DNA from 3 places in the Burkholderia arboris genome. Region 2 is predicted to be linked to each of the others. Evidence: predicted binding sites of a transcription regulator. Region 2 holds the regulator's gene; each other region holds the start of a gene.
What was found. Region 2 encodes FliA, which starts transcription of late flagellar genes. Its sites were predicted from a motif close to CTAAAGTTTNNNNNNNNNNNGCCGNTA; they were not measured.
Positions count from the first base shown of each region.

Region 1: motA (flagellar motor stator protein MotA) is a predicted target of FliA. The motif match lies at 2,203-2,229, and genes of this name have one in related genera.
Region 3: OHZ10_RS05425 (DUF4088 family protein) is a predicted target of FliA. The motif match lies at 1,616-1,642, and genes of this name have one in related genera.

Region 1 covers NZ_CP109822.1:729,929-734,263, reverse strand. The annotation lists gene OHZ10_RS20565 (aldehyde dehydrogenase family protein) at 1-845, shown strand, start outside; gene OHZ10_RS20560 (patatin-like phospholipase family protein) at 993-1,919, opposite strand; gene motA (flagellar motor stator protein MotA) at 2,402-3,271, shown strand; gene motB (flagellar motor protein MotB) at 3,299-4,270, shown strand.
Region 2 covers NZ_CP109821.1:244,130-248,464, forward strand. The annotation lists gene flhF (flagellar biosynthesis protein FlhF) at 1-1,501, shown strand, start outside; gene OHZ10_RS01140 (flagellar biosynthesis protein FlhG) at 1,494-2,312, shown strand; gene OHZ10_RS01145 (RNA polymerase sigma factor FliA) at 2,331-3,065, shown strand; S-adenosyl-L-homocysteine riboswitch at 3,164-3,277, shown strand; gene ahcY (adenosylhomocysteinase) at 3,310-4,335, shown strand, end outside.
Region 3 covers NZ_CP109821.1:1,137,245-1,141,579, reverse strand. The annotation lists gene OHZ10_RS05440 (AraC family transcriptional regulator) at 1-364, shown strand, start outside; gene OHZ10_RS05435 (AzlC family ABC transporter permease) at 492-1,259, shown strand; gene OHZ10_RS05430 (AzlD domain-containing protein) at 1,256-1,594, shown strand; gene OHZ10_RS05425 (DUF4088 family protein) at 1,756-2,538, shown strand; gene OHZ10_RS05420 (hypothetical protein) at 2,670-3,071, opposite strand; gene OHZ10_RS05415 (RNA-binding S4 domain-containing protein) at 3,340-3,558, shown strand; gene norM (multidrug efflux MATE transporter NorM) at 3,696-4,335, shown strand, end outside.

The DNA of each region.
Region 1 (4,335 bases), on a different replicon from region 2:
GCGTCGTCAACGTCGTGAACGGCGGCGCCGAGATCGGCGCGGCGCTGACCGCGCATCCGCTGATCGACAAGATCTCGTTTACCGGCAGCACGGCGGCCGGCCGCAAGGTGATGCAGGCCGCTGCCGTCGACATGAAGCGCGTGACGCTCGAACTCGGCGGCAAGTCGTCGCTGATCGTGCGCGAGGACGCCGATCTCGACGTCGCGGTATCGCTCGCGGTCGCGGGCGCGTTCACGAACGCGGGCCAGATGTGCTCGGCCACCGCGCGCATCCTCGTGCACGACAGCCTCTACCGCAGCTTCATGGCCGCGTTCGAGACGGCCGTACGTGCGCTCGTCGTCGCGCCGCCGGCCGCCGAACAGGTCGCGATGGGGCCGCTGATCTCGGCCGCGCAGCGAGCGCGCGTCGAGGCGATGCTCCAGCACGGCATCGATGCGGGTGCACGCGTCGCGTTCCGCGGCCGCGTGACGGATGCCGGCGGCGAAGGCTTCTTCATGGCGCCCGTCGTGATCGCCGAACCGGCCGCCGACAACCCGCTGTGGACCGACGAAGTGTTCGGCCCCGTCGCGTGCGTGAAGTCGTTCCGTACCGACGACGAAGCGATCGCGCTCGCGAACGACACACGCTACGGGCTCGTCGCAACCGTCGTCACGCGCGATGCCGACATCGCCAGGCAATTCCAGCAGCGCGTGCGCGCAGGGCTCGTGTGGATCAATGCGCCGCAGCTGATCTACCCGCACGTGTGCTGGGGCGGCTTCGGGCTCAGCGGGATCGGCCGCGAACTCGGCGTCACCGGGCTGCGCAGCTATCAGGAACTGCGCCACGCCATGCGCGCAATCGACTGACCAGTGCGGCCGTTCAGGCCGTTGGCGGCGCCGTGGCGGGTGGCACGGCGCCGCTTTTTTTATTCCTCGAAGATTTCTGCGGAGCGGCCCGGCAGTCCGGCGATCGGCATGCGTCCGTCATGCGTCGGTACGGTGCGAGAGCCACCGCTAATGCGACTGCTCCGCGGCATGATCGTGCTCGCGCAACTGGCCGGGAATCGCACACTGCGCAAGCCCGCCCGCGTCGATCCACGCGCGCGTACGTTCCGCGGCCGCGTCGATCAGTTGCGCACACTTCGAGTAATCGTATGACGACACGTCGAGCGGACAGAGCGGCGGCACGACATGGATGTGCGCGCGTGCCGCGTACAGCTCCAGATCGCGCACCAGTTGCCGCGCGATCACGAGTGTCAGCGCGTGCGTCGCATGCGCGATCGCGCTGCGCGGCGGGACGCGCAACGCACAGGCGAACCCGGCCGGCAGCACGACGATCCGCTTGACGCCAAGCGCGATTGCAACGGAGATCGGCGTGTTGTTCGCGACGCCGCCGTCGACGAGTTCCACGCCGTCGATGCAGACCGACGGAAACACACCGGGAATCGCCGCGCTGGCCTGCACGGCATCCACGACCGAGCCGGCGGACAGCACGACTTCGCGGCCGTTCAGCACGTCGGTCGCGACGATGTGAAGCGGCAACGCGGCCTGCTCGATCCGCCGGTATGGCAGGTTCCTTTCCAGCAACAGGCGCAGCGCGTCGGCCTCGACCAGATGCGGCCGGTTGCGCAGCAGCATCGCGACGACGCTGCGCATCGAGAACGGCATGACGTCCTGGCGGCGGATTCGGCACCACAGCGCGGCGAGCATCGCGACGCCGTCCGCGTCCGGCCGGCCGGCGAAATACGCGGCATTGATCGCCCCCGCCGACGCGCCGACGACGCAATCGGGCCGTTCGCCGCTCGCGACCAGCTCGCGGAGCATGCCGACCTCGATCGCGCCAAGACTGCCGCCGCCGGCAAACACGAAGGCGGTCGAGGGAGTGGGATCGGAAGTCACGGTGCGCTCTCCTGCGGTTGGCTGCGACAGTGCCTGCTCCATGATGGATCGTGCGGCGCCCCGGATGTCCTGATGAAAACCCTGCCGGCACGCGGACCGCGCCGCTCGGCCGACGATGCGCGTCGCACGCCGCGCTCCCCGGAATCCCGCGATGAACCTTCTCCCGGGAAAGGTTACGTCATTTGCCGCCCTGTTTCAGGGTCGCATCGATACGGCCGTTCGCGCGATCGCTTCGCACTTTTTGACCTCGATCAAGAAAATCGCGCACCTCGGCGCCCGCAAACGTGTGCCGGGCGCGAATCGCGCGGGATACGTGGAATCACGGGTTCAGTCGTCCGGACGATCGCCGTTATTGCATCAACACCCGCCGACTGGCATCGCGCTGCGACGCATCGGGACGACCGCCCTGATCGCATTCGACACGCAACGATCCGGCGCCGTCGCGGGCATCGAGCGAGATGGCCGGACATCCCGCTCGCTTTTCGACAACACGTGCATCAGCGCAAGTCGCGGACGAGGTAATCATGTTTGTAGCCATCGGATGGATCGTCGTGATCGGGTCGGTGATCGGCAGTTTCGTCGGCGTCGGCGGCCATTTGCCGGCCTTGCTGCAACCGTTCGAGCTGCTATGCATTTTCGGCGCCGCGCTGGGCGCGTTCGTCGTCAGCAATCCGGTCACGACGCTGAAGAAAACCATCAAGACCCTGCCGACCTGCTTCAAGGGCGGCGGCTACACGAAGCAGCAGTACGTCGAACTGATCGCACTGCTGTACGAGCTGCTGCAGAAGGCACGCAAGGACGGCATGATGGCGCTCGAGGCCGACGTCGATGCGCCCGAGCAAAGCCCGCTGTTCCAGAAGTATTCGCATGTGCTCGAAGACCATCACCTGCTCGACTTCATCGTCGATTACCTGCGGATGATGTCGAGCGGCAACGTGAACGTGCTGGAGATGCAGGACCTGATGGACGAAGAACTGCATACGCATCACGCGGAAGCGTCGGTCGCGGCCAATGCGATCCAGAAGATGGCGGACGGCCTGCCGGCGTTCGGCATCGTCGCCGCGGTGATGGGCGTCGTGCACACGATGGGCTCGGTCGGCGCGCCGCCCGCCGTGCTCGGCAAGATGATCGCCGGCGCGCTCGTCGGCACGTTCCTCGGCATCCTGCTCGCGTATGGTTTCGTCGGCCCGCTCGCGGATCTGCTCAACGCGAAGGGCCGCGCCGCGGCCAAGCCGTTCCAGTGCGTGAAGGCCGTGCTGCTCGCGTCGATGAGCGGCTACGCGCCGGCGGTGGCGGTGGAGTTCGGCCGCAAGGTGCTGTTCACCGCCGATCGCCCGAGCTTCAAGGAACTCGACGATGCCGTCCGCGCGACCAAGTCGCCCAAGGCGGCGTAACGGATACGCAAGGAAACGGAACACGCCATGACCGACCGCCGCTCCAGTTCGTCGAAGCAGTCCGCATCGCCATCGCTCGTCGTCGTGCGTCGCAAGAAAGGCGGCGACCATGACGCCCACCACGGCGGCGCCTGGAAAATCGCGTACGCCGATTTCGTCACGGCGATGATGGCGTTCTTCCTGCTGATGTGGCTGCTTGGCTCGGTCTCCAAGTACGACAAGCAGGGGATCGAGGACTACTTCAACACGCCGTTGTCGACGCTCCTGTCCGGCGGGAAGGACGCGGACGCCCCGCGCCCGAGCGTCGTGCAGGGCGGCGGCCGCGACCTGTCGGACCCGGCGCCGGCGATCGGCAAAAGGACGCCGCCATCGCCCGCCGACTCGCCCGCGGCGCTCGCCAGCACCGTGGATACGCAAAAACTCGAGCGCCTGAAGGCGAAGCTGACCGCGGCAATTGCCCGCAGTCCGGCGTTGCGCGCGTACCAGGACCAGATCCGGATCGCGATCACCAACGAAGGCTTGCGCATCGAGATCGTCGATTCGCTCAAGCGTCCGATGTTCGCGACGGGCAGCGCGCAACCGGAAAGCTATGCCACCGCGATCCTCACGCAGATCGGCTCGGCGCTCGACGATGTCGAAAACCGCGTGTCGATCGCGGGGCATACCGACTCGACGCCCTATCCCGATGGCCCGACCGGCTATTCGAACTGGGAGCTCTCCAGCGATCGGGCGAACGCCGCGCGGCGCGCGCTGGTCGTCGGCGGGTTGCGGGAAGAAAAGCTGCTTCAGGTGCGCGGGCTCGCGGATGTGCTGCCGCTCGACAGGAACGTCGCCGACGAGCCGACCAATCGCCGCATCAGCATCCTCGTGATGAACAATGCCGCCGAACAGGCGTTCTTTCGCGACGGCGGCCGGACGACCGTCGACGAGACGCCCGGCATCCGGCCCGCCGCCCTGCCGGTGGCGGTCACGCGACGGCACCCGGTTGCCATCGACTGACGGGCGCGGCCGTTCGGGCCGTTGGCGACACCGCGTCTCGCGACACGGTGTCGCCGTTTTTTTGC
Region 2 (4,335 bases):
GGGCGCCGTCCCGGCTCGCCCGGCCATCAATCCGTACGCGGCCGGCGAAGGCGGGCTGCCGGACGTGTTCTCGTCCGTGTTCGGCGCGAGCGCTGACGCGGAAGAGCTGGACGTGCATCCTTCGCTGCCCGACGCGGACGCGGCATCGCCGTCGATCGCCGCGCCGGCCGCCGGAGCGCCGGCCGCCGCTTCCGAACCCGCGCCGTGGCTGGTCGAGCACGCGAAGCGCCTGACGCAGCAGCGCGACGCGCTGATCGCGCGTGCGCAGGCGCCTGCCGCGCCGCAGCCCGCACCCGCGCCGCAGGCCGCCGCCAGCACGACGCCGCCCGACTGGGCGCGCGACATCGTGCGCGACGCCGAGCGCCGGATCCCGGCCGCCGCGACTCGCACGCCCGACACGGGCGCCACGTCCGCTGCCAAGGCGGCCGAACGCGCGCGCCTGTCCGCCGATGCGGCCGCCGCGGTGGCCGATGCGGTGAAGTCGCGCATCGAGCGGATCGTCAACGACACGGTGATGCAGGAGCTCGGCGCGCTGCGCGGGATGATGGAAGAGCAGTTCGACAGCCTGAGGTGGCACGACCGCCAGCGTCGCAGCGCCGTGCATGGCGCGCTGACGAAGCACCTGTTTGCGGCCGGCTTCTCCGCGCAGCTCGTGCGGATGCTGGTCGACAACCTGCCGTCCGGCGACGGCGCGCAGACTTTCGAGCAGGCTGCCGAATGGGCGCAGTCGGTGCTCGCGTCGAACCTGCCGGTGCTCGACAGCGAGGATGCGCTGATGGAGCGCGGCGGCGTGTTCGCGCTGATGGGGCCGACGGGCGTCGGCAAGACGACGACCACGGCGAAGCTGGCCGCGCGCTGCGTGATGCGCTTCGGCGCGAGCAAGGTCGCGCTGCTGACCACCGACAGCTACCGGATCGGCGGCCACGAGCAGCTGCGCATCTTCGGCAAGATCCTCGGCGTTCCGGTCCACGCGGTGAAGGATGCGGGCGATCTCGCGCTCGCGCTGTCCGAACTGCGCAACAAGCACATCGTGCTGATCGACACGATCGGGATGAGCCAGCGCGATCGCGCGGTGTCCGACCAGATCGCGATGCTGCACGGCGCGAACACTCCGGTGCAGCGCCTGCTGCTGCTGAACGCGACGAGCCACGGCGACACGCTCAACGAAGTCGTGCAGGCGTACCGCAGCGCGGGCGAGCATCCGCATGCGGCATCCCCGGACCTCGCCGGCTGCATCCTCACGAAGCTCGACGAGGCGACCCACCTCGGCGGCGTGCTCGATACGGTGATCCGCTACAAGCTGCCGATCCACTACGTGTCGACCGGCCAGAAGGTGCCGGAGAACCTGTACGTCGCGTCGACCAAATTCCTGCTGAAGAGCGCGTTCTGTGTGCCGCGCGACGGCTCGCCCTTCGTGCCGCAGGACGAGGACATGCCGACGCTGCTGTCCGCATTGACCGCACGTTCCACTGCCGAGCTGCACGAGGTGCGATTTGGATAAACGGATCATCGATCAGGCCGAAGGGCTGCGGCGCCTGCTCGCCGGGCGCGCGTCGCGCATCGTCGCGGTGACGGGCGGGCCGGCGGGTGTCGGCTGCACGTCCACCATCGTGAACCTCGCGGCGGCGCTCGCATCGCTCGGCAAGGACGTGCTCGTCGTCGACGAACGTGCCGACGTGCACTCGGCCAGCGCGACGCTGGCCGGCGCATGGCTGCGCGACGGCGAGCGCACGCGGGTGGCGGCCGGCTTCGGCCTGTGCGCCGCCGCGCGGCTCGCGCGGGCCGGCTACAGCGACGCGCAGCTGAGCGATTTCATCGACGGCCCGGCCGATATCGTCCTCGTCGACGCGCAGCTCGGCGCCGACGGTTCGTTCTCGGCGCTCGCCCGCGAAGCGCACGACGTGCTGGTCGTCACGCGGGTCGCCGCGCAGGCGATCACCGAGGCGTACGCGTGCATGAAGCGGCTGCATTTCGCGCATGCGTTCGCGCAGTTCCGCGTGCTGACCAATCACGTCGGCAGCCATGCGGACGCGAAGACCGCCTTCGACAACCTCGCGGGCGTCGCGAGCCGCTACCTGACCGTGTCGATCGCCGACGCGGGTTGCGTGAGCGCCGATCCGCTCGTCGAGCATGCGCGCGAACTGACGCATGCGGTGGTCGATGCGTTCCCGTCGTCGGCCGCCGCGCGCGACTACCGGCAGATTGCCGCGGACCTGCTGTACTGGCCGATGCGCCCGCGTTCGGGTGCGGGTCGCGCCGTCCACGCGGGTGGCAAGCCGTCGTATGAGGCGGGCGCGGCACACGCCGCGTGAGCGCCTAAGGAGAGAGCCATGATGTACAACGCTCAAGGAAAGATGTCCCAGGCCGACGTGCTCGCGCAATACGCGCCGCTCGTGCGCCGCCTCGGGCTGCAGCTCGTCGCGAAGATGCCGGCGAGCGTCGATCTCGACGACCTGATCCAGGCTGGCATGATCGGCCTGATGGACGCGGCCGGCCGCTACAAGGAAGACCAGGGCGCGCAGTTCGAGACCTACGCGACGCAGCGCATCCGCGGCGCGATGCTCGACGAGCTGCGCAGCAACGACTGGCTGCCGCGCAGCCTGCGCAAGACGTCGCGCGAGGTCGAGCACGCGGTGCACCAGGTCGAGCAGCATCTCGGCCGCTCGGCGAGCGAGACCGAGATCGCGGAACACCTGAACATGCCGCTCGACGAATACCAGGGGATGCTGCAGGACCTGCACGGTAGCCAGCTCATCTACTACGAGGATTTCGACCGCGCGGCCGACGACGAGCCGTTCCTCGACCGTTATCGTGTCGATCACGCCGATCCGCTGTCGGCGCTGCTCGACGAGCACCTGCGCGAGGCCCTCGTCGAGGCGATCGAGCGGCTGCCGGAGCGCGAGAAGCTGCTGATGTCGCTGTACTACGAACGGGGTCTGAATCTGCGCGAGATCGGCGCGGTGCTCGAAGTGAGCGAGTCGCGCGTGTGCCAGCTGCACAGCCAGGCCGTCGCGCGCCTGCGTGCGCGGCTGCGCGAACAGGCGTGGGTCGGCGCGGAATCCTGACCCTTTGCTGACGGCCGCGCGCGCCGACGCCGCGCGCTCGTGCCAGGGTTGCGCGGTGCTTGCGCATTCCGCGCGCCGATTTGCTACAATCCCCTCCGTTTTCCGAGGAGCGTTGCGACGGACATCTGTGTCCGCCAGGCTCGGAAGGCTTCACCAAGCAGCCGTGCGGCGATGTCGCGCCGGCCCCGCTTCCTGAACGGCGCTCACGTCACCAATCTAGAAACTTTTTAGAAAGGAGGGCGTGATGAACGCCATTATCGATTCCAAGGCTTCCCACGATTACGTCGTCGCCGACATGGCGCTGGCCGGCTGGGGCCGCAAGGAACTCAACATCGCCGAGACCGAAATGCCGGGCCTCGTGCAGATCCGCGACGAATACAAGGCAGAGCAGCCGCTGAAGGGTGCGCGCATTGCCGGTTCGCTGCACATGACGATCCAGACGGGCGTGCTGATCGAGACGCTGAAGGCGCTCGGCGCGGACGTCCGCTGGGCGTCGTGCAACATCTTCTCGACGCAGGATCACGCTGCGGCCGCGATCGTCGAAGCCGGCACGCCGGTGTTCGCGTTCAAGGGCGAATCGCTCGACGAATACTGGGAGTTCTCGCACCGCATCTTCGAATGGCCGAACGGCGAATTCGCGAACATGATCCTGGACGACGGCGGCGACGCAACGCTGCTGCTGATCCTCGGCTCGAAGGCCGAGAAGGACCGTTCGGTGATCGCGAAGCCGACCAACGAGGAAGAAGTCGCGCTGTACAAGTCGATCGCGAAGCACCTCGACATCGACGCGACCTGGTACTCGAAGCGCCTCGCGCACATCAAGGGCGTGACCGAGGAAACCACGACCGGCGTGCACCGCCTGTACCAGATGGAAAAGGACGGCCGCCTGCCGTTCCCGGCGTTCAACGTGAACGATTCGGTCACGAAGTCGAAGTTCGACAACCTGTACGGCTGCCGCGAGTCGCTGGTCGACGGCATCAAGCGCGCGACCGACGTGATGATCGCGGGCAAGGTCGCGGTCGTCGCGGGCTACGGCGACGTGGGCAAGGGCTGCGCGCAGTCGCTGCGCGGCCTCGGCGCGACCGTGTGGGTCACCGAAATCGATCCGATCTGCGCGCTGCAGGCGGCGATGGAAGGCTACCGCGTCGTGACGATGGAATACGCAGCCGACAAGGCCGACATCTTCGTGACGGCCACCGGCAACTTCCACGTGATCGGCCATGACCACATGAAGGCGATGCGCCACAACGCGATCGTCTGCAACATCGGT
Region 3 (4,335 bases), 890 kb from region 2:
GCTGATCGTGCGTCACGCCGACGCGCTGCCGCGACCGGCGCCGCTCGCGTCCGACGAACCGCGCGTCGAGGCGATGCGCGAGCGGCTCGCCGCCGACCTGATGGCCACGGTAACGCTCGACGACGTCGCGCAGGCGGCCGGCCTGTCGCCGTTCCACGCAGCACGCCTGTTCACGCGCACGACCGGCATGCCGCCGCATGCGTGGCGCAACCAGCTGCGGCTGCAACGTGCGCTCGCGCCGCTGCGCGCGGGCGTACCCGTCGCCGACGTCGCCGCAGCCAGCGGCTTCGTCGACCAGAGCCACTTCACGCGGCATTTCAAACGGATGTTCGGCGTGCCGCCCGGCCGCTGGCAGGCGAGCTGACCCGCGGCGCCCCGCGGCCGGCAACCGCGACGCACCCCGCGCCGGCCGGCACGCGAGCCCCGCCCCCGATTCCGCGAGCGCAAGAACATACAAGCCGGCCCGCCACCGGCTCGCTATCCTCCAATTCATGGAGAAGCGCTCTTTGAACCCGACACCCGCATCGCCCCCGCGCCGCCCGCTCAACGAGTGGCTCGACGGCGCGCGCGACACGATTCCGATGATGATCGGCGCAGCACCGTTCGGCGTGATTTTCGGCACGCTCGTCGGCGGCGGCCCGCTCGCCGCATGGCACGGCGCACTGATGTCGCTCGCCGTGTTCGCGGGCTCCGCGCAGTTCATCGCGCTCGGCCTGATCGCCGGCAGCGCGAGCTTCGTCGTCGTGCTCGCGACGACCCTGATCGTGAACCTGCGCCACCTGCTGTACAGCGCGACGCTCGCGCCCTATGTCGCGCATCTGCCGCTGCGCTGGCGCGCAACGCTCGGCGCGCTGATGACCGACGAGGTGTTCGCGGTCGCCTATGCGCACTACCGGCACTTCCCGCCCGGCGCGATCGGCCCCCACTACTTTTTCGGCTCCGGGCTCGCGATGTACCTGAACTGGCAGGTCTGGACGCTCGCGGGCATCGGCTTCGGCGCGGCGTTCCCGGGCCTGCAGTCGCTCGGCCTCGATTTCGCGATGGCGGCCACCTTCATTGCGATCGTCGTCCCGCAGCTGGGCACGCTGCGCTATTTCGCGGCGGCCGCGACGGCCGGCACGCTCGCGTACTTCTGGCAGGGCTGGCCGTACAAGCTCGGGCTGCTCGGCGCGGTCGCCGCCGGCGTCGCGATCGGCGTTGCGCTCACGCTGCTGCATGAACGCACGCGTGCCGGCTCGCGCAGGGAGGCTGCATCGTGAGCTATGCGCTGCTGATCCTGGGGATGGCCGTCATCACGTACGCGATCCGCTCGACGCTGTTCCTGTTCGGCGAGCGGCTGACGTTCCCCCCGCTCGTGCGGACCGCGCTCGGCTTCGTGCCGGTCACCGTCCTGACCGCGATCATCGTGCCGATGGCCGTCTCGCCGCACGGCGGCACGGCCGAGCTGACCTGGCGCAATCCGCAGCTCGTCGGCGCGCTCGCCGCCGTGCTCGTGTCGGCGGCAACCCGCCGCCCGCTCGTGACGATCGCGGCCGGGCTCGTGGTGTTCTTCTTCTGGCAAGGGGTCGTGATCCCGCACTGGCTGCCCGCCTGAGCACACGCTCTACCGCGCGCGCTCAAGTTTCCGCCCGGCGCGCCGATATAGGGAATGAAGACCCGCCACCGGCCTCGGCGCGCACCGGTCAGTCGACACGGCGCCCGCCCCGGTGCGCCGTGCCGGCCGTCGGCTTGCGCGGGCCGCCATCGAGACGATTCATGGGCCAGATCACCCTTTCCCTCAAGGACGACACGCTCGAGTCCCTGCGCAAGGACTACGACGCATTCGTGCGCGTGTCGCTGAAACTCGACCCGCAGTTCGCAACGCCGTCGTTCGAGGATTTCCTGCGCGCGAAGCTGCTCGACAACATGGTGCCGCTGACCGAGCACGCGGTGCAGCGGATGCTGCAGGGCGGCCAGTACGCGTGGGCCAAGCGCACGCTCGACAAGGAATTTCCGGACGTCGTCGCGATCCTGATGCGGCAGGCCGGCGAATTCGGCTTCGGCTTTGCGTCGCGCTCCGAATGGACCCCCGACGAACTCGCGAAAGCGTGCCGCGACTGGGCGAAGGCGATCGTCGCCGAAGCGCAGGGCGACCCGTCGCTGATCGATCCGCTCGCATCGCAGATCAAGGGCGCGGCGCAAGACATCCAGACGCTCGAGGAACTGATGCAGACGCCCGCGTGGCGGCTCGCGGAATCGTTGCGGCAGCGGATCTACGAGGCCAAGCTCGCGTGCGAGATGAGCGTCGGCAGCACCGCGCGCGACAAGCTCGGCGAACTGCGCGGGCTGCTGCGCCTCGGGCTCGCGCACGGGTCGTTCCAGAAGCAGGAAGCGCAGCAGATCATGGAATACCTGCGGCTGCTGAAACCGGAGATCTTCGTCGAGGAACCGTACGACGTCTTCGCGCGGCTCGCTGCATGGCTGCGCAGCGTATTCACACCTGCGGCGGTGCGACCGGCCCAGGGGCAGGGACAAGGGCAAGGACAGCGCCGGCCGTGACCGCACGCCCGTTCCGCTGACAACACGACGCGATGAAAAAGGCCCGGTTCGCGCAAAGCGAACCGGGCCTTTTGACAACCGCCGTCGCAACACCGCTTCCGGCGAACATCGCGACGGCGCCGGGCACCCGCTTACTGCGTGGCGCCCTGGGCCGATGCACCGCCCTCCGCGCCGACCGAGGCGCCGCCTTCGGTCGCTTCGCCGGCCTTCGCCTTGGCCGAACCGGCATGGCCCTTGGCCGACTTCGCGGCATGCTTCGTGTGCTTCTTGGCCGAATGGACGGTCGACGTCGCCGAATCCTTCGCGCCGTCGGCGGCCGCGCCGACCGCATCGGTCGCACCGCCGGCCGCATTGCCCGACGCGTTCGCGCCGGCACCGCCCTGCACGCCTGCGCCGACACCTGCCGCCGGAGCTTGCGCCTGCACGCCGGCACCGGCTGCACCCTGCGCCGCCGTACCCGTCTGGGCAAACGCGGCCGAAGTGGCGAACGCCGTCAGCGCGGCACCGATCAGCATCGTACGAATCTTGGACATGGCAATTCTCCTCAAGAGTTGTGAGCCCGGACCGCAGCGATGCGGCCCGTCGCGTCCCTGCCGCAACACGCAGCAGGTACGACAGAAGACCCGCCGCCCGCACGGCCGGTTCGTCGATTTCTCAGACTGTTACCCACCATTGCATTTGCTGACGAATCGCTCACAGTCCTTAACAACTGCCCGCAGCAGCGGCCCGCGCTCGCGTGCCGGGCCGCGGTGCCGTATGATGCGGAGCGTTTCCTCCCGCGCCTTGCGCACCTTCTTCGTCATGCCCAACCTGGATTTCACGCTGACCGGCGAATACGTCGAGCTGCACAACCTTCTCAAGATCACCGGCCTCGCGGACAGCGGCGGCACCGCGAAGCTGATCGTCGCGTCCGGCGCGGTGAAAGTCGACGGCGCGGTCGAGCTGCGCAAGACCTGCAAGATCCGCGCGGGCCAGGTCGTGCTGCTTGGCGACACGCGCATCGCGGTGCGCGAGGCCTAGCACTCGCGTCGTTCCCCCTGTCCGCGACATGGCCATCGGCGCACGCGTTCGACACGGTTTGAATAAAGCCGTAAGCTAAGCGTCTCTCAAAATAAATACATACAGCGCGGGCCCGCACCCGCGCGAGCGCCCATTCCATGTCGCATTCCGGTCTTACGCGGACGGTCGCTGCGCCGCCGTCGCTATCCAGTCACGCCGCCGATACCGCGCGCCTCGCCGCGCCGCTCGCGATCGCGCAACTTTCGCAGATGGCGATGAGCGTCACCGACACGGTGCTGCTCGGTTCGCTCGGCCCCGATTCGCTCGCGGCGGGCGGGCTCGGCGCGAACTTCTTCTTCGTCATCGTGACCATCCTGCAAGGCGTGCTGTCGTCGGTCAGCGTGAGCGTCGCGCATGCGCGCGGCGCGCAGGCCGAGCACCGCGTGCCGCACATCTACTGGACCGGCTTCGCACTGTCCGTGCTGCTCGCGATTCCGGCGATCGTCGCGCTGTCGCTGTCCGAAACGATCCTGCTGATGTTCCACGAGCCGCCGCTGCTCGCGCATCACGTCGGCGAATACACGGGGATCCTGCGCTACGCGGCGCTCGGCAGCCTGATCGGCGTCGGGCTGATGCGTGCATTCCTGCCGGCGATCGGCGCCGCAAAGCGGCTGCTGTGGGTGTCGATCGGCGGCGTCGGCGTCAACGGCGTGCTGAACTACGGGCTGATCCACGGCGCATTCGGGCTGCCGCGCCTCGGCTTTCTCGGTTCGGCGGTCGCGACGACGATCACGATCT